DNA from 4 places in the Modicisalibacter sp. 'Wilcox' genome. Region 4 is predicted to be linked to each of the others. Evidence: predicted binding sites of a transcription regulator. Region 4 holds the regulator's gene; each other region holds the start of a gene.
What was found. The regulator FliA, encoded in region 4, starts transcription of late flagellar genes. The targets are predictions, from matches to a motif close to CTAAAGTTNNNNNNNNNNCNGCCGATA.

Region 1 (5,322 bases), on a different contig from region 4:
GCCCATGTAGCCGGTGACCTGCCAGGCCAGCGCCTGACGAAACACGCGGACCCGGGGGCCCCGGCGTGGCGCATCGTCGGTGGCCGGCCAGGGGTGCGGCATGCGCCAGCGCCAGGCGATCAGCGCCAGCAGCGCCAGGCCGGCCCAGCTGCCCAGCGACAGCCGCCAGTCGCCGAAGATATCGGCCAGCGGGACGCTGAAACCGGCCCCCAGGGCGCCGCCCAGGCACAGCGCCATGGTATAGACGCCGGTAACCAGATCGGCGCCCTGGGGCAGCTCGCGCTTGACCAGCGCCGGCAGCAGGGTGCCGGCGATGCCGATGGCCGCACCGGCGCCGATGGTGCCCAGGTAGAGCAGCGCGACGCTGGCGTTGGCACGTACCAGCAGCGAGGCGGCCAGCAGCAGCAGGGCGAGGCTCAGCGTGCGCTCGGCGCCCAGGCGCCTGGTCAGCCAGGGGGCGAGGGGCGCGAAGATCCCCAGGCAGAGTACCGGCAGGGTGGTGAGGATGCCGATGGCGTCGGCGGACAGCCCCAGCGCCTGCTGGATGCGGATCAGCATGGGCGCCAGCGACGACAGCGCCGGGCGCAGGTTGAGGGCGACGAGAATCATCAGCGCCAGAAACGGCAGCACGCGGCGCCAGGCCAGTGAACGGGACATCACGAATCCTTGGTCGATCAATCGTCCCGGCGTGACGGGGATGATGGGGTGGACGAGGCGGTCGGTGACCGGGGCGCGTGCGTGCCCCGATGGTCCGGGTCGGCGGCGTCGGGCGGCGACGACAGGGCTTCCAGCCCGTAGAAGGCGGTGGCCTGGCGGGGGCGTCCGGCCTTGGCGCGAATGGCGCTGACATCCTCGGTGCTCACCCAGGGCGCCTGGCCGGCGAGCGGGTTGCGCTCCACCGTCAGGGCGCCGTCGTGGAGCCAGCAGCGCTGGGGCGTCCAGGCGACATGCCACAGGCGCTCCCGCCAGCGGGCCGTGTGGTCATCGACCAGGGTCAGGCGCGACTCGGGGATCAGGGCGGCGAACTGGCGGGCATTGAGCGGCTGGCCGGTCTCCGGCAGGGTCACGGCGCCCTGGAAGCGGCCGGACTCGAGGGTGGCGTCGTCGGTGGCATCGTCGGCGCCGGCCGGCTCGATGCGCCCCCGGCCGCACAGGTGCAGCAGGTGATCGTCGACCTGCTTGACGACCCAGACCGTCTGTTCGGACTTGTGCCTGCGCTTGAACCAGTTGCCGAATGCCAACGTCGAGAGCTCCCTGGGTAATGAATCGAATGAGGTGCATTGCCGCCCGGGCGGGGCATCATATCGGCCGGGCCGTCGCCGGCCCGGCACGTTTTCCGGCTTACAGGCTGTGGCCGAGCACCACCTGGCAGATCGCCGAGAAGCTGCGCGCTTCGGGCGGGCGGTCCAGGACGATGCCCAGGGCCCGGCCGACGTCGGCGGCGGAGATCAGACCGCGCACGGCGGTGCCGCCCTGGGTGTCGGGTTCGGTGATCAGCAGGTGCTGGTCGCCGAAGGCACGGAGCGCCTCGACCAGCTCGCCGACCGTGATCTTCTCCAGGCGGGCGAGCGGCAGGGCGTGGAGTTCCTGGCGCGGGGTCTGGACCATCTCGACGGTGACTTCGTCGCGGTCGACCTGGTGCTGGCGCATGGCCAGGGTGATGCGGCGCCCGCCGATCAGTTCCCGGGCGTTGACCACGCCGGTCAGGTGGCCGGCGGCGTCGAGCACGAACAGCAGGCGCACGCCGCCCTGCTTCATGATCTCGAGCGCCTGGGCGATCGAGTGGGAGGTCGGGATGGTGAAGGCGCCGGTCTGGGTGAAGTCGGTCAGCAGGGCCCGGGCGGGGCTGTCCATGGTCAGGCTGGCCACGGCCTGCGGGCGACGGATCGTCACGTCGGCGTCGAGCGTTTCCAGCTGCAGCGCGGTGCCAGTGGCCGATGGCGCGATGGTGGTCATTCAGAAGCCTCCTGTGTCGGCTCGGTGGGTCGGTGCGAAGGGCCGGGGTGCCGTGGTTACTGCATGTAACGTCTCAGGTCGCCGCGCACGCTGTCCAGAAAGGTCACGAAATGCGTGTCGCGGTCGTCGTCGACGCGGTCGATACGGCAGCCCAGGGCCATGTCACGTTGGACCAGAATTTCATCGAAAATTTCCAACGTCAGCTTGGCGACGGTGGCCTCCTGCGGCTCGACGGCGCCCTGTTCCAGCGTGAAGGACTCGAGCAGGGTGGCGCGCACGCGGGTGGTGCCGCCCTCGGTGAGGATGCGCCGCACGAACAGCCAGCCCTCGCAACCCAGGGCCGGGCCGTCGTCGCGCCGGCGGCGAAACAGGGTGCGGTAGCAGGCGCCCTCGGCGGCGCTCTTTTCCGCCATGCTGCGATAGCCCTGGGTGACACGCGAGGCCATGGCGCCGGCGCTGGCCAGCTTGCGCAGTGCCGCGCGATGCTCGCGCTCCAGCTGATCCTGGCGGTTGAAGCGCTGCCAGCGTTGATAGTCGGCGAAGAGCGGGGTCGCATCCATGGTAAGCCTTCCTTGTTGACGGGGTGCCGGTGTCGCCGGACGTCGGGCCACTCATGATGTCGCAGCCGCGCTCTCGTGGCCAGTCTCGCGTGTGCCGGCAGGGCTAAAGTTCCGCCGCCCGGGGCCGATAGCACGAAGTGACAGCCGAAAACCGGCCTATTCCCGCGCTCGTGGCGGCGACGGGGCTGGTACAAAGGGCGCAGATATCAGGGGGCATAGATGGCGAGCATAGCGTCTTTGGGGATCGGGTCGGGCATGGACCTGAACGGGTTGTTGAAACAGCTCGAAAGTGCCGAGCGCCAGCAGCTCACCCCGATCACCCAGCAGAAGTCCAGTTACAAGGCGGAGATTTCCGCTTTCGGCAAGCTTCAGTCGGCGCTGGAATCTTTCCAGGGGGCCGTGGACAAGCTCAACGATACCAAGACGTTTCAGGCGGTAAGCGCGAACGTCAGCGGCACCGGTCCCGAGGTGACCACCGACAGCAGTGCGGTCCCCGGAACCTACACGATCGACGTCAACAACCTGGCACAGGCGCATTCCATAGCCAGCCAGCGATTCGCCGATACGACGAGCAACCAGGCTTCTGTTGCAACGACGATTACCATCGATCAGCCCGGCATCAGTGGGGCGAGCTTTGATGTATCCATCGACCCGGCCAGCAGCTCGCTGGGCGATATTCGTGATGCCATCAATGCTGCCGATGGTGGCATCGCGGCCTCCGTGATCAATGACGGGAGCGGCAATCGCCTAGTGCTGACGTCCAAGGATACCGGGGCGAGTTCGGCCATGACGGTCACGGTAAACGGCGATGCAACGCTGGACAGCAAATTGTCCTTCAATGCCACTGATAGTGATCCGGACGGAATGACCCAGACTGTCGCCGCTCAGGATGCCTCGCTGACCGTCAACAACATCGCCATCACCAGCGCCTCGAACAATGTGGAGGGCGCGATCCAGGGAGTGACGCTGGATCTGACGCAGGCCAGTGCTGATGCGACCTCCGCATCGACGCTCACGGTTTCCCGAGATACCGGCACCATCAAGGAGGACATTCAGTCGTACGTGGATGCCTATAACAGCCTCCAGGACACGATGAACTCACTGACAGCCTTCAACGGGGGGGGCAAGGCGGCCGGTGAGCTGATCGGCAATAGCTCGGTCAGGGGGATCGATTCCGGCTTGAGGCAGGTGACCAGCAGCATCGTTGGTTCCGGCAATATCTCCATGCTGGCTGACATGGGCATTGACCTTTCTGTCGACGGCAAGCTCGAGGTGGATGACACCAAGCTGACCGATGCGCTGAACAACGATATGAGTGGCGTGACACAGTTCTTCGGCGGGGATGCCACGACCGATGGTCTGGCTGACAAGCTAGGCGCCAGACTGGATTCCATTCTGGGCAGTAACGGACCCATAGAAACCGCGACCTCGGGCCTCGAGAATCGTATCAGTTCCTTGGACGACCGATACTCACGGACGGAAGACCGTATCAACGCCACGATCGACCGCTATCGGGAACAGTTTTCCCGTATGGACTCGATGGTGTCCAGCATGAACTCGACAATGAATTATCTATCGCAGCAGCTTTCCTCCGTGGGAGGGCAGTAAGCAGGCTGCTGACGTGTACAGGAGTGATCTATGAGTACGCTTCAAGGGGCGGGTGCCTACGCTCAGGTAGGGGTTGAAAGTGCGGTGATGTCCGCGACACCCCATCAGTTGATCGTCATGCTGTTCGATGGTGCGCTGGCCTCGCTCAAGGCGGCTAAGTTGCACCTGCAGCAGGGCAACAAGGTCGAGAAGGGACGCTCGCTGTCCAAGGCGATCGATATCGTCAACAACGGTCTGGCTGCGGCGCTCGACTATGAAAAAGGAGGCGACATCGCTGCCAACCTGGGCGCATTGTATGACTATATCTCGCGGTTGCTGTTGCAGGCCAACCTGAGAAATGACGAGCAGCGTATCGATGAGGCGTATACCCTGCTCAACGACATCGCATCGGCCTGGCGCGAGATCGCCCCCCAGGCGAGGAGCTGAACCGCATGATGGCGGCAAGAGATGTGCTGGAAAGCTACGAGCAGCTGCTGCAGCGCTCGGCAAGGATGCTGGATCTGGCCCGCAATGGTGACTGGCCGGAGCTGGTCGAGGAGGAGTCCGGTTATGTGGTGGCCGTCGAGACGATCAAGCGTCTCGAGGTCGACTGCGTGCTGGAGATGCCCGAGGCCCGGCGCAAGGCGGAGCTGCTCGAGCGGATTCTCGAGCAGGATGGCGAGACGCGCCGTCATCTGCAGACACGCCGTGACGAGCTGGGGCTGCTGATCGGCGATCAGCAGCGTCAGCGCCAGGCCAGCCAGGCCTATCGCGGCGGCAGCCAGGTTGTGCGGATGTCGCCGAGGTCGCGGTGAGCGGTGTCATCACGCCGCTGATCGATACCCTGCTCCATCAGGTGCTGGGCAAGCGGGGTGATGCCCCGGTGATCCGCAATGAGGCGGAGCCGGTCAGGCCGCTGACGCCGAATTCGGCCCTGCGCGCCCTGCACAGCGATTCGCGCCTGGAGTCCGGGCGTGCCGGTGGCACGCTGCCCCAGCCGGGCGTCTCCCCGGCGTCGGGCAGGGCCTCGGGCGAGCTTCCGCAGGCCCTGCTGCCGGCCTCGACGACGACCCGCTTCAGCCCGGCGGCACGCACGATTGCCGATGTATTGCTGAAATTTCCCGCGCCGCCGTCGGTCATTCGCCCGGCGGCGCCGTTGTCGGCATCCGGGGCGTCACTGGATGCGACGCAGCTGGCGCCCCGGCTGCAGGCCGGCATC
Region 2 (5,322 bases), on a different contig from region 4:
TGGCGTGGTGACATCGCCTTGCGTGCTTCCGCGATCTCCATGGGCTTCGTGTTTCTGATGGGAGGGTGGCGACGATTCGTCAATGTGCCCGCGAAGCACGATATCAATACGCCGGCTTCGCTGGCCAGCAAGCTGGTTGAAGCGGCGCCGGGATCGCCCATCGAAACGCTCATTCATTGGGTCCTGGCGCATCCGCTTGTGGCGGAGTGGTCGATTTATGCCATGTCAACTGCCGAAGTGCTGGTGGGTCTGGGGCTGATCCTGGGTCTGATGACGCGCCTTGCAGCTGCTGGTTCGGCCTTGCTGAATGTGGCGCTGATGCTGATTTTCGGCTGGATGGGCTACGAATGCCTTGATGAGTGGACGATGGCAGCCCTCGGCTTCGCCATTTCGGTCAGTGTCATGATTCATGGCGCTGACGTTCATTCCCTCGATCATGCCTTGAAGCGTGACGATTTTGCAGGGCTTTTCAAACGTCCATTCTGTCTTGGGCTTACGGTGATTTCCGTGATTTTCACCGTGGGTTTCTACAGCTACTACTTTGGAATCTTCGACTTCGGCAAGCGTACCAGTACCGGCAGCTACCACATTTCCGTGGTTGAAGGTCCCCAGACTTCCGGTCAGGAACGTCTCTATGTGGATGCCGGCCCTTCCTCAGCCTTTGCCTATGTGACTGCGATCACGTATACGCTCGATGATGGCAGCAAGGAGACCGTCGGTGCGTCTGATATCGACGTCCTGAAGAGCCACTTCGAGCCATGGGCCCACCACTCCGGAAGCCTGGTCGATGGCGTCATGAAGCTGCGCCTTGGCTCAATGGTCGATATTCGGGTCCCCGAGGCGGCGGTGTCGGCAACGGTTCATCTTCTCGACAACAAGGACTCCGTGATCCACTTCCAGCCATAGCCGGATGGCCTCATCGTGCATACGCCTTTGGCAAGACGTTTACCCGGGCCCTCGAACGGCCCGGGTAGCCCGTTTGGTACTTCAGCTTCCGTGTTTTCTCGGGTTTCGAGACGGGTCTGCAGGAAGCGAAGGCGGCAATTCGGGGACCGAAAGCGGTCTGACGCGGATAGGCTTGAACGCCCTGTGGGGTCTGGGGTTCTACTGTGCCTGGGGCGAGGCAGGGCGGGAGCGATGCGCGATTCCGGCTCGAACGGGAGACATGGGGACGCTGCCGGTCATTGATGCCGTTGGCGCCCCCGATAGGATTCGAACCTATGACCTACCCCTTAGGAGGGGGTTGCTCTATCCAGCTGAGCTACGGGGGCGCGAGGCAACGCGCTGCATTATAAGCGCCTGTCCGGACAAGATAAACCCGTGAAGCCAGCGTACGTGCCGGGAGGCGTCAGGCCGGAGCGGCACAGCGGCGTTGCAGGGGATACTCCGGGCGGGCGGCGGTGTCGAGATAACGCCGGTCCAGCTCGTCGGCGGGCATCGGCTCTCCCAGCAGGAAACCCTGCGCCAGGTCGCAGTGGCAGCGTCGCAGCTCCTCGAGCTGGGCTCGCCGCTCCACGCCTTCGGCCAGCACCTTGCGTTGCATGGCGTGGGCCATGTCGATGATGCCGCCGACGAACTGGCGCTGGCTGGCTTGCGTGTCGATGCCGTGGATCACGCTGCGGTCGATCTTGAGCGTGTCGATGGGCAGCTGGCTGGCATAGGTGATCGAGGAAATGCCGGCGCCGAAGTCATCCAGCGAGACGGAGGTGCCCAGCTGCTTGGCCTCGAGCAACTGGCTGCAGGTCAGGGCGAGATCGTGGAACTGGCTCGACTCGAGCACTTCGATCGTCAGGTAGGGCGTGGACAGGCGCAATGCGTCGCGGGAGTCGCTGATGGCGCGCAGGAAGCTCCCCGTCTCGATCTGTTCCTGGGACAGGTTGATGCTGATGCCGACCCGGAACCCCCGATCCTGAAGGTGCTTGGCCATCTGGCTGGCCTCGTGCACCAGCCAGCGCCCGAAGGGCAGGCTCAGCGACGAGTGCATGATCACGTCGATGAAGTGCTGCGGCGCCAGCACCCCCGCCTGGGGATGGCGCCAGCGCGCCAGCGCCTCGAAGAACAGCGTCCGGTCGGAAGCCAGGTCGACGATGGGCTGGTAGTAGAGTTCCAGCTCGCCCGTTTCGAAGGCCTGCCTGACGCGCTGGAAGGTGGCCCGGGAGCGGGACTCGACGAAGCGCCGGGCCCGGGCGATGCGGTTCTTGCCGCCCACCTTGGCGTCGTACATGGCCTGGTCGGCGCTGTCGATCAACGTGGCCGTGTCGAGCCGATAGTCGTTGGTGAACGCCACGCCGATGGACACCGCAATGCCGACCGACGCGCCGTTGTCGAGCCGGAAGGGCTGGACCAGCGCGTCGACGATCTTCTGGGCCACCTTGACGGCCTTGTCGCCATTGCCCATGCCGGTCAGGGCGATGACGAACTCGTCACCGCCGAAACGGGCGACAATATCGGTGCTGCGCATCAGCCGCTTGAGGCGTCGGCCGATCTCGACGAGCAGCTCGTCGCCGGCGGCATGGCCGAAGCCGTCGTTGATCGGCTTGAAGTCATCGAGGTCCATGAACAGCACCGCGATGCCGCTCTCGGTGTACTGCAGGCTGACCAGGTGTGTCTCGAGCGTGGCGATGAAGTGTTCGCGGTTGTACAGGCCGGTCAGCGGATCGTAGATGGCCATGCGTTCGAGCCGGGCCTGATTGAGACGCTGCTGGGTGATGTCGCGAAACACGCTGACATAGTTGAGCAGGCGGCCGTCGGCGTCGTGCACCGCCGAGATGGTGGCGTTGACGATCAGCTGGCTGCCGTCCTTGCGGGTATTCCAGATGTCGCCGGACCAGAAGCCCTGTGCCTCGATGGTGGCGAACAGGGTGTGGTAGAAGGCGTCATCGTGCTTGCCCGAGGACAGCAGGTGCGGCTTGTGCCCCAGGGCCTCCTCGCGCGTGTAGCCGGTCAGTCGCGTGAAGGCGGGGTTGGTATCGATGATGACCTTGTCGGCGTCGGTGACGAGGATGCCGTCGTGGGTGTTGTCGAAGACCGCCAGGGCCAGCCCGGAACGTCGGGGTTCGTCGGCGTCGCGCTGCATGCAGATCAGGTAGCGGTGGCCGTCGTGGTCCTCCACCGGGGTGACCGTCATCTCGGTCCACAGACGCGAGCCGTCGCGGCGATGACACGCGACGGTATCGGTGGTGGGCACGCCGTGACGCAGCACCCGCGCGATCACGGCCGGCAGGTCCGTGTCTCCCGCCAGGGCCATCAGATCGCGCAGTGGCGTTCCCGCCAGTGCCGCGCCGGAGTGCCCGAGCAGGCGCAGTGCCGCGCCGGAGTGCCCGAGCAGGCGCTGAAAGCCGGGATTGACGAAGAGGAGCGGCAGGCCGGTACGTTCACCGTCGACAATGGCCATCGCCGTGCCGGGCAGGTCCAGCCCCCGGGCGAGCGAGGCAATCAAGGGCGGCAGCGAATCCAAGGCAAGACTCCTGTGGCAGCAGACACGATGCAATCAATCAACAATTCAATCAACAATCAAGAGAATATCGGCGAGTCATCGTCAATCTTTAATCTCGGCCCGGGGGCCGGCGTCCGGCATGATGAGCGGCCGTGGCGACGGCGCTGGAGCCGGTGTCGCGAGGCGGCTAGACTGGGCGCTTTTGTGCAGCGGGGGGAAGGGTGAGCGCCGAGGACCGTATCTTCGACGGGCTGGCCGACAAGTTCGCCGACAGCCTCTATGGCAAGCCGCGCGGCGCGTTGCGCCTGGCGCTGCTGGACGCCCTGCTGCCGCGTACGCTGCGGCTGGCGGGCCAGCCGGCGCTGGATGTCGGCGGCGGGCTGGGGCAGATGAGTGCCTGGCTGGCCGAACGTGGCCATCCGGTGACATTGGCCGAGCCGTCGGCGGACATGCTGTCGCGGGCCCGGGACGCGCTGGCGGGCCGACCGGTCACGCTGCTGCAGGCGCCGCTGCAGGCCCTGCCGACGCGGGCGCCGGGACCCTGGCCGTTGATCGTCTGCCACGCGGTACTCGAGTGGCTGGCCGATCCCCGCGAGGCGGTCCATCTCCTGGCCGAGCTGCTGGCGCCGGGGGGCCAGCTGTCGCTGATGGTCTTCAATCGTGATGCACTGCGCTTTTCCAATATCGTCAAGGGCAACCTGACCAAGGCGCTGGAGGATCGGCTGGCGGGCACCGGCAGGCGTCAGCGGCTGACGCCGATCTCGCCGCTGACGCATGCCCAGGTAGCGGCGTGGCTCGCCGAGGCCGGGCTGGTCGTCGAGCATGTCGCCGGTGTCCGGCTCTTCCATGACTACCTGCGCGAACGCGAGCCCGACGCGACGACACTGGCACGGCTCACCGAGCTCGAGCATCGCTACTGCGACGTCGAGCCGCACTGGCGGCTCGGCCGCTATCTGCTCTACAGCGTGACGAAGCCGGAGAGCGGCGCGGGCGGGTGAGCGAGTGACACCCGCCCCGGGGACGCGGTCAGGTGCGGACCAGCGGATAGGCGGGCCGGGCGTCCGGCGTCACATACTGTTGGAACAGGGCCTCTTCCGTCATGGGGCGGCCCAGGAAGAAGCCCTGGGCCAGGTCACAGCCCAGCTCGCGCAGCAGCCGGAGCTGGCCTTCGGTCTCCACGCCCTCGACGACCACCTGGCGCTGCATGGCCTGGGCCATCAGCGTGACGCCGCGGACGAACTCGCGCTGGTCGGGTCGGTTCTCCAGGCTCTTGATCATGCTGCGGTCGATCTTGAGCGTGTCGATGGGCAGTACGGAGGCATAGGTCACCGAGGAGACTCCGGTGCCGAAATCGTCGAGTGACACCCTGGCGCCCAGCAGGCGGGCTTCATGGAGCTGGTTGGCGGTCAGGTCGAGATCGTGGAACTGGCTGGTCTCGTGGATCTCGAGGTTGATGTGCGGCGAGGACAGCCCGAGCTCTTCGCGTATCTCGCCCAGGGTGTACAGGAAATCGCCGCCCTCGATCTGCTCCTGCGTCAGGTTGACGCCGATGACGGCCTGGATCCGGGCTTCCTGCAGCCGCCGGGCCAGCTCGCCGGCCTGGCGGATCAGCCACTGGGCGAAGGGATGACACAGCGAGGAACAGGTCAGTATGTCGATGAAGTGGGCGGGGCCCAGGACGCCCAGCGTGGGATGATGCCAGCGCGCCAGGCCCTCGAAGCCGATCGTCTTCATGTCGGTGAGCCGGATGATGGGCTGGTAATGCAGCCGGATCTCGCCCTGCTCGAAGGCGTTGCGTATCCGCATGAAGGTTTCGCTGGACCGGGAGACGTGGCGATCATGGGCGGTGGCGATGCGATTCTTGCCCTGCTGCTTGGCATCGTACA
Region 3 (5,322 bases), on a different contig from region 4:
TCACAGACCGGTGAATTGATAAACACCTGCCGAAGTGAAGCACGTATAACCGCTAAGCTGGGCAGGTCGGAAGCGAGCTCAATAACGCGCTGTCGATATTCTTCCCAGCTGTTGACGACCAGTTCTGGCATGCCGGCATTGGTCAGGTGTGTCGCTGAGTGGCGACCGGCAAATGTCGGTCCGGGTAACGTCACGACAGGAACGCCCATCAGTAAGGCTTCACAGGTCGTCAGCCCACCGGAGTAAGGCCAAGGATCGAGAGCGATGTCGATACGTTGATAGCTTTCTAGGAGTTCTCTGTGTGATTCAGGCCCCTCAAGTATAATTCTTGATTTTTCGATTCCGGAATTTGTGAATACATTCCAGATTCTCTCCTTGGCTCTTTCTGTTTTGTAGGCTGCTCCTTTGAGAAGCAAGTTGCTGCCAGGAATATATTTGAGAATATCTGCCCATTGTGAAAGCGTGATGTTGTTGATTTTTGCTGGATTGTTAAAACAGCCAAAAGTTATGTGTCCGTTGGACATTGCTGGCAACGCGGTTACTTCTGGAGCATACTCTGGTGGGGTGTAACAAATATAATCGTTGGGTAGTCGGATTAATTTTTCTGTATATTCGAAATCCTGTCCTTTTGGTGTTTCGATAGGGTCGCTTATAAAATAATCATAAGCATCAATTCCCATGCTGCTGATTTGCCCCCCTATCCATTTAACGATGACGGGAGAAGGGTGGTGCATGAATGTTAGGATTCGTGTGCCGCCACTGTAGCCTGCTAAGTCAAACAGGATGTCGATTTTGTCTTTAGTTATTTTTTTCGCGAGATTTTTGTCGTCAAGGTGGTAGGTAAGGTTCCAATTTTTTACTGTATTGCGAATCCTTGAGTTAAGAAAGTCTTGTGAGTCACTGTCACTGTATACATAAATTTCGATATCATTTTTGAGCTTTTCAAGCGTGCTTGCTAACATCCAGCCCACAGGGTGAATCTTTAAGTGAGAAGATATTATGCCGACCTTAATTGAACGTGCTTTAGATATCTCGTTTTCTAGTGACTCCATTTTTTCGATAGGAAATAAATGGCTGAATTCAGAAATTTTTTTTCGGATGGAAGAGGCGGTCTGAGAGGGGTCATAGTGAAGACTCAAAATTTCATTAGCGTAAGGGAGGAGGGATCCCGGTGATAGCTCCTTGGCTCGGCTGTAATGGTATGATGCCTTTTTAAAGTCATTCAAGTCAGTTGAGAGATTTCCCAAGTTGTTATGTACTGCTGGATCATCGGGGCTAATTTCAGCAAGCTTTTCCATCTCCTTGAGGCCTTCGTCGAAACGAAAGCTCAATGTGAAAATGGAGCTTTTTAAAGCCATAATATTTTCTGGAGCGTACCCCAGTTCTTCTGCTCGCTCAAGGTATGGCATAGCCTCATCGCCGCGTCCCGACTTATATAGCATCTCTGCCATATTAAACTGCCAATAAGAATTTTCAGGATCTATTAATAGCCCCTTTTTTTGATTTTCGGCTGCTCTCCTGTAGTCTCCGCACGAAAAATAGGCTCTGGCGAGTGTGCCAAAAAGCGTTGGGTCTCCCTCATTTTCTAATTCTAGAGAAGCCTCGAGTGCGCCAATGGAGTCTTCATAATCTCCTGTTTTGAATAAGCAGTATCCTAAGGATTTCCAGCTAAAGGCATCGTTGGGGTTTGTCTGTATAAGGGTTTCTGATAGTTTTTTTGCCTCAATTATTTCTCCTTGATGATATAAAGCAAGAACCTTGTCTTTTTGATCGTCAGTAACCATTCTGTTGAACCTCATGGTAGGTTGTGCTTAGAAATCCTTTCATGACCGGTAGCCAGGACGGGCTCTTTTGCTGGCAAGCTCTGAAATGTCGTATTATCATAAGAGTGTTGTAGGCCTTTTCTTAGTGCTACCTTTAACACTCATGGTAAAGGGCTCTCCCTTAGCCTTTTCCGCCGGAGCCCATCATTCTAAGAGCTTGGCGTCCGGCTGCTGAAAAATGAAATTCGACCTAGTGTAGCAGAAGAAAAAATCATGAAGAGCGAGAAAAAGCGGTTTTTCATGGTGATTTTCGCAATAAAAAGGGTCGGCGCTAAGCGCCGACCCTTTTTGGTTAGCCCGATATTTTCGGGCCGATTACTTGATATTAACGGAGCAAGGAAAGCACGTTCTGGGGCGTCTGGTTGGCCTGAGTCAGCACGGAGGTACCCGCCTGCTGCAGGATGTTCGCCCGCGTCATGTTGGAAGCTTCTTTGGCGTAATCGGCATCCTCAATCCGAGAGCGTGCTGCCGACAGATTGATGGAAGTCGTATCGATATTTTGAATCGCTGATTCAAAGCGATTTTGTACGGCACCCAGATCGCTGCGTGCATCATCCACATTGCTGATCATGGTGTCGAGATCAGCCAGCGAGGTAGAGCTCAGTACGTCGAAGCCGAAGGAGCTAACGCTACGAGAGGTAACAGAACCACCGGTAAGACCTGCTGTACCACCACTTTTGTACTGGTTCCAACCAGTGGAGGTGCCGATCTTGACGGCGATAGTCTCACCATCATCAGCGCCAACCTGAATGTCGAAAGAAGACCCGGTGGAAGTAGCAGAAAACAGCTTCGTACCATTGAATTCTGTTTGGCCGGTAACACGATTGATCTCTTCCATCCGTTGGTTGACTTCCTTTTGGATGGAATCGATATCGGCGCCGGAGTTGGTTCCATTCTTGGCTTGAACGGTCAGCTCACGAATGCGCTGCAGGTTGTCGTTGATCTGGTCCAGTGAGCCTTCGGCGGTCTGGGACAGGGAAATGCCGTCGTTGGCGTTGCGGCTGGCTTGGTTGAGGCCGGTGATCTGGCTGGACATGCGGTTGGCGATGGCCTGGCCGGCGGCGTCGTCCTTGGCGCTGTTGATGCGCAGGCCGGAGGAGAGACGCTCCATGGCGGTCTGCAGCTGGTTCTGGGAGCGGTTCAGGTTCTGCTGGCCGATGAGGGCGGTGATGTTGGTATTAATGACTGCCATTTTCGTGTTCCTTCCTTTTCTACCTTCGACAAGGTCTTGAGGCTCCAGCGGCGCGCCGGGAATCCGGCTTGGTCACCGCAACGGCGCCGTTGGCCGTTACCCCAGTTATCGACCCTTCACCGGGATGCTTTAGGGTTTCGGGAAAAATTTTTGCGTTCGGTGGGTGATGGCGTGCTGCGCGGGGTTGACGAGGCCTCCAAGCGTGTCGACGGGTAAAGCCTGCTGCCGGCGTGGCCCGCCGTTGAATCGATCCCGTGCATTTCGGGTACCATCCACGTGGCCGTGGCTGCATTCGGCGGCGTTTTGGTCGGGGCGACCTCGGTCGGTTCATCGAACGAAAGCAGGGAGGCGCACGAGGATCTTGCCCAGTGTCGATATCTTTCTCGAGCTCAGCGCGCAGGCGTGCCTAGCTCACTACCGGGGGGCGGCGCAGGTGGTGCATGCTCGTAGCGTGGACGGGCGGCGGGTGGCGTTTCCCGCGCGGGCGCTGCGTCACATCGTCACGCGGGATGGCGTGCACGGCCGCTATCGGTTGTTCTTCACGCCCGAGGGCCGATTTCAGTCGTTGGTGCCCCTGCCGGGCTGATAGAGTCGACCGGCCCATGGGGGCATCGGCAGAAAACCGCGGCAGCGAGGCAAGGCGATGACCACAGCGCTTCAGTGGCTGGAAGCCCAGCAGAACATTCACGAGATGATCGCCCGCCAGGCGCCGCTGACGGACACCCTGGCCGCCGTGGCGGCCTGGGCGGGGCTGATGCTGCCCGAGGCGCTGGTGTCGATCATGCGCTACGACGCCACGACGCGCACCCTGAGCCTGGTGCCCGGGAGCGCGTTCTCGAGCGAGTACGTGGCCGCGCTGCAGAATGCCGGGATCGGCCCCGAGGCGGGCAGCTGCGGCAGTGCGGCGTTTCACCGCCGGCTCACGGTCACCGAGGATATCCATCGGGACCCGAAGTGGGCGGCGTATCGGGCGCTGGCCGATCACGAGGGGCTGCGGGCCTGCTGGTCGATGCCGGTGCTGTCCGGCGAGGACGAGCTGCTGGGCACCTTCGGCGTCTACCATCGCCGGCCGGCGCTTCCCTCCGAGCAGGACTGCCAGCGCATGCAGCAGGCCGCGGCGCTGGTGGCGCTGGCGGTCATCCGCGACCGGGACGCACGGTCGCGCCGCTCGCTGGAGGCGCGTTATCGCGCACTCTACGACCAGCACCCGGACGGGGTCTACGAGTTCGACACCCGGGGCTATTTCCAGCGCTGCAACCGGGCGCTGGAGCGGATCATCGGCTATCCCGAGGCGGCGCTGCTGGGGCGGCACTTCCGGGAGTTCGTGCTCGAGGAGTCCCGGGAGCCGACCCTGGCGCGCTTCGACCGCGCCCTGGCCGGCGAGGTGCAGCACTACGAGCTGGCCGCGAGGCGGGCGGACGGTACGACCTGCGATCTGGAGATCACCAACTTCCCCATCGTGGTGGACGGGGCGACGGTCGGCGTGTTCGGCATCTGCCGCGACATCTCGGCGCGCAAGACGCGCGAGGCGCGCCTGCGCCTGCTGCAGCGGGGCATCGAGGACTCGCCCAACGGCGTGGTGATGGCCGATGCCGCCCGGCCGGACCTGCCGCTGATCTATGTGAACAAGGCCTTCACCGCGATGACGGGGTACGCCGCCGAGGAGGTGATGGGCCGGAACTGCCGCCTGCTGCAGGGCGGTGACACCGATCCGGTGGCGGTGGCTCGGGTTCGCCAGGCGATCGACGCGTGTCGTGACGTCCAGGTGGTGCTGCGCAACTATCGGCGCGACGGCACGCCGTTCTGGAATCAGCTCTCCCTCGCCCCGGTGCTGGACGACCGGGGACATTGCACGCACTTCATCGGCATGCAGCAGGATGTCACCCGTCAGCGCGAGCAGGAGGCGCGCCTGGCGTTCCAGGCCCGTCACGACACCCTGACCCGGCTGCCCAACCGGGCCTCCCTCGAGGCACGGCTGGACCACGATTACCGGCAGAGCCGACGGCGCGGCTCGCTGCTGGTGCTGATGCTCATCGACCTCGACGACTTCAAGTCGGTCAACGACGGGCTGGGCTACGAGGCGGGCAACCAGTTGCTGATCGCGGTGGCCCGCCGCCTGCAGGCGTTTCCGGGAGCGGGGGACACCCTGGCGCGCCTGGCCGCCGACGAGTTCGCCCTGCTGATGCCGGGGCTGGCCAACGAGGCCGGGGCGATCGCCCTTGCCGAGCGGCTGCTGGAGGCATTGACGCAGGCCTTCACGGTGGCCGGGCAGCGCCTGCACGTCAGCGCCAGCATCGGCATCGCCGG
Region 4 (5,322 bases):
TCGAGGAGGTGGTCGAGACCTACCAGCGGGCCTCGTTGGCCGCCGGCGCGCCGCTGTATGGCGCGATTCTCACCAAGGTCGACGAGGCACCGCGGCTGGGGGCGGTACTGGACATCGCCATCCGCCACGACCTGCGGCTGCACTATGTCTCCCAGGGCCAGCAGGTGCCGGAGGATCTGCGCCTGGTCGACCCGCATGGGCTGGTCGGGCAGTCGCTGACCCCCGTCGACGACTCGGCCTTCGTCGGCGAGCCGCTGGCCTGGCAGGCGACCCCCTCGGCGCGGCGCTGGCGAGGACTGTCCCGCAGCCTGCTGGGGCAGGGCCGCTCGCTGGCGGTGGTGATGGCGCAGCTGCGGGCCCGCGTCGGCGGCGTGGCCGCGCTCGACGCCGCCTGGCCGCTGCAGGGGCTGCCGCTGGCGCGGCAACAGGCGCACCTCGACCGGTTGCGGGGCCTGCCCGCGATCGGCGAGGAGGCGGCGGCGGTGATGCTCTGGTCACGCCACGGGCCGATCAAGGGCAGCCAGTGCCGTCTGCCGGCGCTGTGTCTCAATGCCCGGGGGCTGCCGCTGGCGGCGCCCTGGCCGAGCCACTGCCAGCCGGCGGGCGAGGCGGAGAGGCTGGCTGCCGTCGAGACGCGGCTGGGTGTCGATCGTCATTTCCTGCCCCGCTGTCCCTCGGCCGCGGCCCGCCGGCATCTGCTGGATGCCGGCAGCGACTGGCTGGCACTGGCCCAGGCCAATACGCGGGTGATCTTCGAAGGCGAGCGGCTGGCGCTGAAGGCGCTCGCCGAGCAGGCGGGCGTGCATGACACGCTGAACTGTCGGTACCGGGGGCGGGAGGGCCGCCTGGCGACGGGCTGGCTGCCGGTGTCGCTGAGCGATGGAACCCCGCTCCAGGCCTGGTTCGCGGTACTGCGCGACCCGGACACCGGCCGCCGACGCCTGACGCGCTACTGGCTCGCGGCGGACAAGGCCGCGGCCTCGCGCCCGGTGCTGCTGGTCGCGCACCTGGTCGCCGAGGAATGGAGCTCGCTGGCCAGCCGCGCCTGGCAATGGCTGGCGCCGGAGGCCGGCGAGGGTGTCGACACCGAGTTGCGTGCCTGGCTGGCCTCCGCGCTCGCCGCCCTGGCGGTGCGCCTCGATCAGGAAACCGCCGACTGGGCGATGGATGTGCGCGGTCATCTGCTGGCATTGCTGGGCGGCTCGCGCAAGCGCAGCGCCGCCGTCCTGCTCGAGGCCCTGTGGCACCTGCTGGCCGCCCGCGACGCCTTCGTGCTGGCGGCCGGGCCCTTGCTGGGCGGAGGTGACGACGCCTCATGAGTGACGGGGATCAGGCCGCCGGCCTGCGACGCTGGGCCGCCGAGATGGCGCCGGTGCCGGAGGCCGACGACAGCAGCGAGCGGGCAGAGGCGGTGACGCCGGAAACGCAAACGCCTGCCACGGCGGAGGAAACCGGGACGCCGACCTGGATTGTCGAGGCGTTACTGGAGCTGGCAGCGTCCCCCGCCGTGGTGGCCGAGACGGCGCCCGCGCCGCGCCGGCTGCTGCTGGTGCTGGGGCTGCCGGGCGGTGATGAGGCGGACACCCGGCCGGTCAGCGAGGCGCTGGCCCGCTGGCAGGCACAGGGCCAGCAGTGGGTCGGCGAGGCGGACGCCTGGCGCATCGTGCCCACGTCGGTGGACAGTCCGCACCTGCCGACCCTGGTCGGCGAGCAGTCGCGCTGGGCGCTGTGGGTGGGCAATGATGCCGAGGCCTTTCGGCGCACCTACCGCCTGCTGAAACGACTGGCGCAGCGGGGTGGTCCGCGCCGGCTGCTGCTGGTGCATCCGCCGCTGGCCTCGCGGGTCGGACTGCTGGCCAACCTGCAGCAGGCCGCGGCGAGCTTCTTCGGCTTCGAGCTGTGGATCGTGCCCGTTCCCCGGCGTCGGCGACCCGACGCATGAGCCGGGCGCGGCGCTTGTCGGCCGGGCTGCTGGTGGCCGGGCTGCTGCTGATGGCCGGGCCGGCCAGCGGTGCGGGAAGCTGGGTAGGGCGGGCGCCGGGCGTGACGCTGGGCACGCCCGGGCGCGTGGCAACCGCCGAGCCCATCACGCCACCGCCGGGGCTGCGGCCCGGGCGCATCACCACCGTGTCCTGGCGGTTCCGGGTGCCGGCGGGTCTGCCGGGGCTGGATGCCTGGCTGTGCCATCCCCGCCGTTGCCTGGAATTGCCGGCGGCGCGCGGGCGCAGTGAGGCCCTGCGCGGTCTGCCGGCCCGCGAGCCGCTGACCCTGCGCTTTCGCCTGCCGCCCGGCACCCGGCGTGGTGCGGTACCTTTCACCGGACTCCAGGTGATCGTCAACTATCGCGAGACGCAAAACGCTAAATAGCCCGAGACCCGGTCAGGTATTCGCCGCTTGGGGTGTCCGGCGAGAGCGACATAATGCCGGTATCGGTCGCCGCTCGGCGCCGCCACCGGCTGCAGGCTTGGAACCGAAGATGTACACGGCACAGGGTAAAATCGATCAACGGGCCTTGCTGGACCAGTACCTGCCCGTCGTCCGGCGCCAGGCGCTGGCGCTCCAGGTTCGCCTGCCGGCCAGCGTCGATCTGGACGACCTGATTCAGGCCGGCATGGTCGGACTGCTCGATGCCCTGGGGCGCTACAGCGCCGAGCAGGGGGCGAGCCTGGCGACCTATGCCAGCCAGCGGATTCGCGGGGCGATGATCGACGAGCTGCGCAGTCGCGACTGGGTGCCGCGCAGCGTCCGCCGCCATGCCCGCGAGATCGACGAGACCATCCGCCGGCTCGAGCAGCAGCTGGGGCGTCAGGCCGAGGAATGCGAGATCGCCGACGCCCTGGCGCTGGAGGTCGACGAGTATCGCCAGCGACTGGCCGATACCAACGGCGGCCACCTGATGGGGCTCGACGAGATCATCGCCGAGGGCGGTGAACCCGAGGCCGGTGATGGCGCACCGCCGTCACCCTTCGAGGCGCTGGCCGGCTCGCAGCAGCGCGAGCGCCTGGTCGCGGCGATCGAGCAGCTTCCCGAACGCGAGAAGCTGCTGCTCGGCCTGTACTATCAGGAAGAGCTCAACCTCAAGGAGATCGGGGCGGTGCTCGGGGTCAGCGAATCCCGGGTCTGCCAGCTTCACAGTCAGGCGGTGGCCCGTCTGCGCAGCCGCCTCAGGGCCGCCGAGGAGGCCGAGGACTGAGCCGGCTTTCGTGCCTCCCTCTGTTGATGGCCTGTCGAGCCGAGGCGATCAGCCCGTTTCGGCGGCTTCTCCCGTCGTTTCCTTCTCTTCCGTCCCTTTCGTGCCTTCGGGGGCCTGCCACTGGCGCCGGAGCCCTTCCGCGATCTGTTCGGCCACGCTGTTCCAGCTTTTCCCCAGGGCCTTGACCAGCGCCGGGTAGCCGTCCTGCTCCAGCACTTCGCTGGCCTGGAAGGACGACTGTCGGCGAAGCTCGCCCTGCCCGTCACGCAGCTGCCAGAGTCCGCCGGCGATGGCCCGGCCGTCGTAGCGGCCCTGGAACTGCTCGACCTCCACGGACAGGTGCCAGGCCGTGTCGGGGCCGGTGCCTCCGAGCACGCGCGTCCCGGGCAGGGCACGGCTCAGCCGCTGACGCAGCGTCCGCGCCAGCTGCCGGTCGAGCGGTTCCGCCCACTGGTGCCGGCCGGCCGCCTGCAAGCGCAGGGGATCGGTCTGCAGCACGATGCCGGCATCATCCAGGTAGCGGGCGACGCGCACGTCATCGATGACCAGGGTGTGCTCGGCCGGACCCCGCACGGCAGAGGACGTGGTCGTGTCGCCGGCCGGCAGCAGGTAGCGTTCGGTGGCCGGCCCGCCGCCGCTGGCGCAGCCGGCCAGCAGGGCGCCCAGCAGCATCAGGCAAAGCGGCTTGGTGACTTGCATCCCTTCATCTCCCTGTCAAGGTCAGCGCTCGGGGGCCCGCGGGACCGGATCACTCGACGGCTTTCGATCGAAGATCAGCGCATTGGGCTGCTCCTCGAGGGTCTTCGCCAGCGGCTGCAGGTCCCGGACCAGGCGTTCGATGCCCTGCAGGGTGTCGTTGAGCTGGCGATAGGCCGCGGAGTCCGGCGACAGGCCGTCGAGGGTGGTGCGCAGGTTCTCGAGCGTGCGGTTGAGATTGCCGGGGATCTGGCGGGTCGCCGGGTCATCCAGCATGGCGCGCAGTGCCTCGGCGCTGTGCTGGACTTCCTCGAGGGTGGCCTGCGAGGTGGCCAGGGTCTGATCGAGCTTGTCGAGTATCGGTTCCACCTGCAGGGCGTTGAGCTTGTCGAGCAGGTTGGAGACCTTCTGCTCGATCTGCGCGAAGCCGCCGGCGGTGGTGGGGAAGACCGTCTTGCCCTCGAAGGTTTCCGCCTGGTAGTCGCCGCGCAGTTCCTTGTCGAAGTTGAGGTCCACGAACAGCGCGCCGGTGAGCAGGTTGCCGGCCTTGAGCGAGGCGCGCAGCCCGTAGTCGAACATCCGCGTGAAGCGCTCGTGCCAGGCATCGAGGTCGATCGGTGCGTCGCTGCCGGCATTCAGCCGCTGGGGCTCGATGCGGATCAGCACGGGAATGGCGAAGCGCTGGCGGGTGTCGGGCTGCGGCGCGGTGAAGTGCCAGGGCACACTGACCACGGTGCCGACGCGCACGCCGCGGTACTCCACCGGCGAGCCCTTGGAGAGCCCGCGCACGGTGTCGTCGACCAGCATCACGTATTCCAGATAGCGGTTGTAGGTGCCCTGCAGGGCGCTCTCCTCGTCGGGGAAGAGCTGATAGGTGCTGTCCGGCCTGGCCTTGGGGCCGGGAGCGACATCCTCGGGGATGCCGAAGGTCACGCCGCCGCCGACCACCGCCTCGAGGGATTCCACGTTCAGGCTGACCCCTTCGGAATCGAGGCTGACGTTGATGCCCGAGGCCGACCAGAAGCGGGTCGCCTCGGTGATCAGCACGTCATAGGGGGACTCGATGAACAGCCGGTGGTGCATCTCGCGATCCTCGGGGTCGAAGGTGGCGTCTTCCACCCGGCCCACCGTGAAGCCCTGGTAGGTGACCGGGTCGCCGACCCGCAGCGAGCTGCCCAGCTGGCTGATCAGGTTGATGCGGATGCCCTCGGCGCCCGGCGGGGCGACCGGCGGCTGCTCCAGGACCTTGAAATGGTAGCGGGATTCGTCGCTCTGGCCGGGCTGCAGCTGGATGTAGGCCCCCGAGAGCACGGTATTGAGGCCGCTGATGCCCTCGCGCCCGATGCGCGGCTTGACCACCCAGAACTGGGTGCCTGCGTTGAGCATGCGCTCGGCATCCTCGCTCATCCGCGCGGTGACCACCGTGTGGCTCA

Region 1: fliD (flagellar filament capping protein FliD) is a predicted target of FliA. The motif match lies at 2,620-2,646, and genes of this name have one in related genera.
Region 2: G7A98_RS00640 (GGDEF and EAL domain-containing protein) is a predicted target of FliA. The motif match lies at 3,523-3,549, and genes of this name have one in related genera.
Region 3: G7A98_RS09595 (flagellin) is a predicted target of FliA. The motif match lies at 3,122-3,148, and genes of this name have one in related genera.

The regions. Positions count from the first base shown of each region.
Region 1 covers NZ_WNXF01000008.1:155,657-160,978, forward strand. Annotated here, with positions in the region: gene G7A98_RS09615 (MFS transporter) at 1-657, opposite strand, end outside; gene G7A98_RS09620 (hypothetical protein) at 675-1,241, opposite strand; gene G7A98_RS09625 (CBS domain-containing protein) at 1,342-1,956, opposite strand; gene G7A98_RS09630 (hypothetical protein) at 2,013-2,516, opposite strand; gene fliD (flagellar filament capping protein FliD) at 2,736-4,124, shown strand; gene fliS (flagellar export chaperone FliS) at 4,155-4,550, shown strand; gene fliT (flagellar protein FliT) at 4,556-4,918, shown strand; gene G7A98_RS09650 (flagellar hook-length control protein FliK) at 4,915-5,322, shown strand, end outside.
Region 2 covers NZ_WNXF01000001.1:140,939-146,260, reverse strand. Annotated here, with positions in the region: gene G7A98_RS00650 (TQO small subunit DoxD) at 1-906, shown strand, start outside; tRNA gene G7A98_RS00645 (tRNA-Arg) at 1,195-1,271, opposite strand; gene G7A98_RS00640 (GGDEF and EAL domain-containing protein) at 1,349-3,457, opposite strand; gene G7A98_RS00635 (methyltransferase domain-containing protein) at 3,658-4,434, shown strand; gene G7A98_RS00630 (EAL domain-containing protein) at 4,463-5,322, opposite strand, start outside.
Region 3 covers NZ_WNXF01000008.1:147,759-153,080, forward strand. Annotated here, with positions in the region: gene G7A98_RS09590 (glycosyltransferase) at 1-1,784, opposite strand, end outside; gene G7A98_RS09595 (flagellin) at 2,149-3,015, opposite strand; gene G7A98_RS09600 (DUF2835 domain-containing protein) at 3,377-3,601, shown strand; gene G7A98_RS09605 (EAL domain-containing protein) at 3,659-5,322, shown strand, end outside.
Region 4 covers NZ_WNXF01000005.1:213,593-218,914, reverse strand. Annotated here, with positions in the region: gene flhF (flagellar biosynthesis protein FlhF) at 1-1,319, shown strand, start outside; gene G7A98_RS06985 (hypothetical protein) at 1,316-1,942, shown strand; gene G7A98_RS06980 (flagellar protein FlhE) at 1,939-2,367, shown strand; gene G7A98_RS06975 (RNA polymerase sigma factor FliA) at 2,477-3,193, shown strand; gene G7A98_RS06970 (ABC-type transport auxiliary lipoprotein family protein) at 3,242-3,892, opposite strand; gene pqiB (intermembrane transport protein PqiB) at 3,914-5,322, opposite strand, start outside.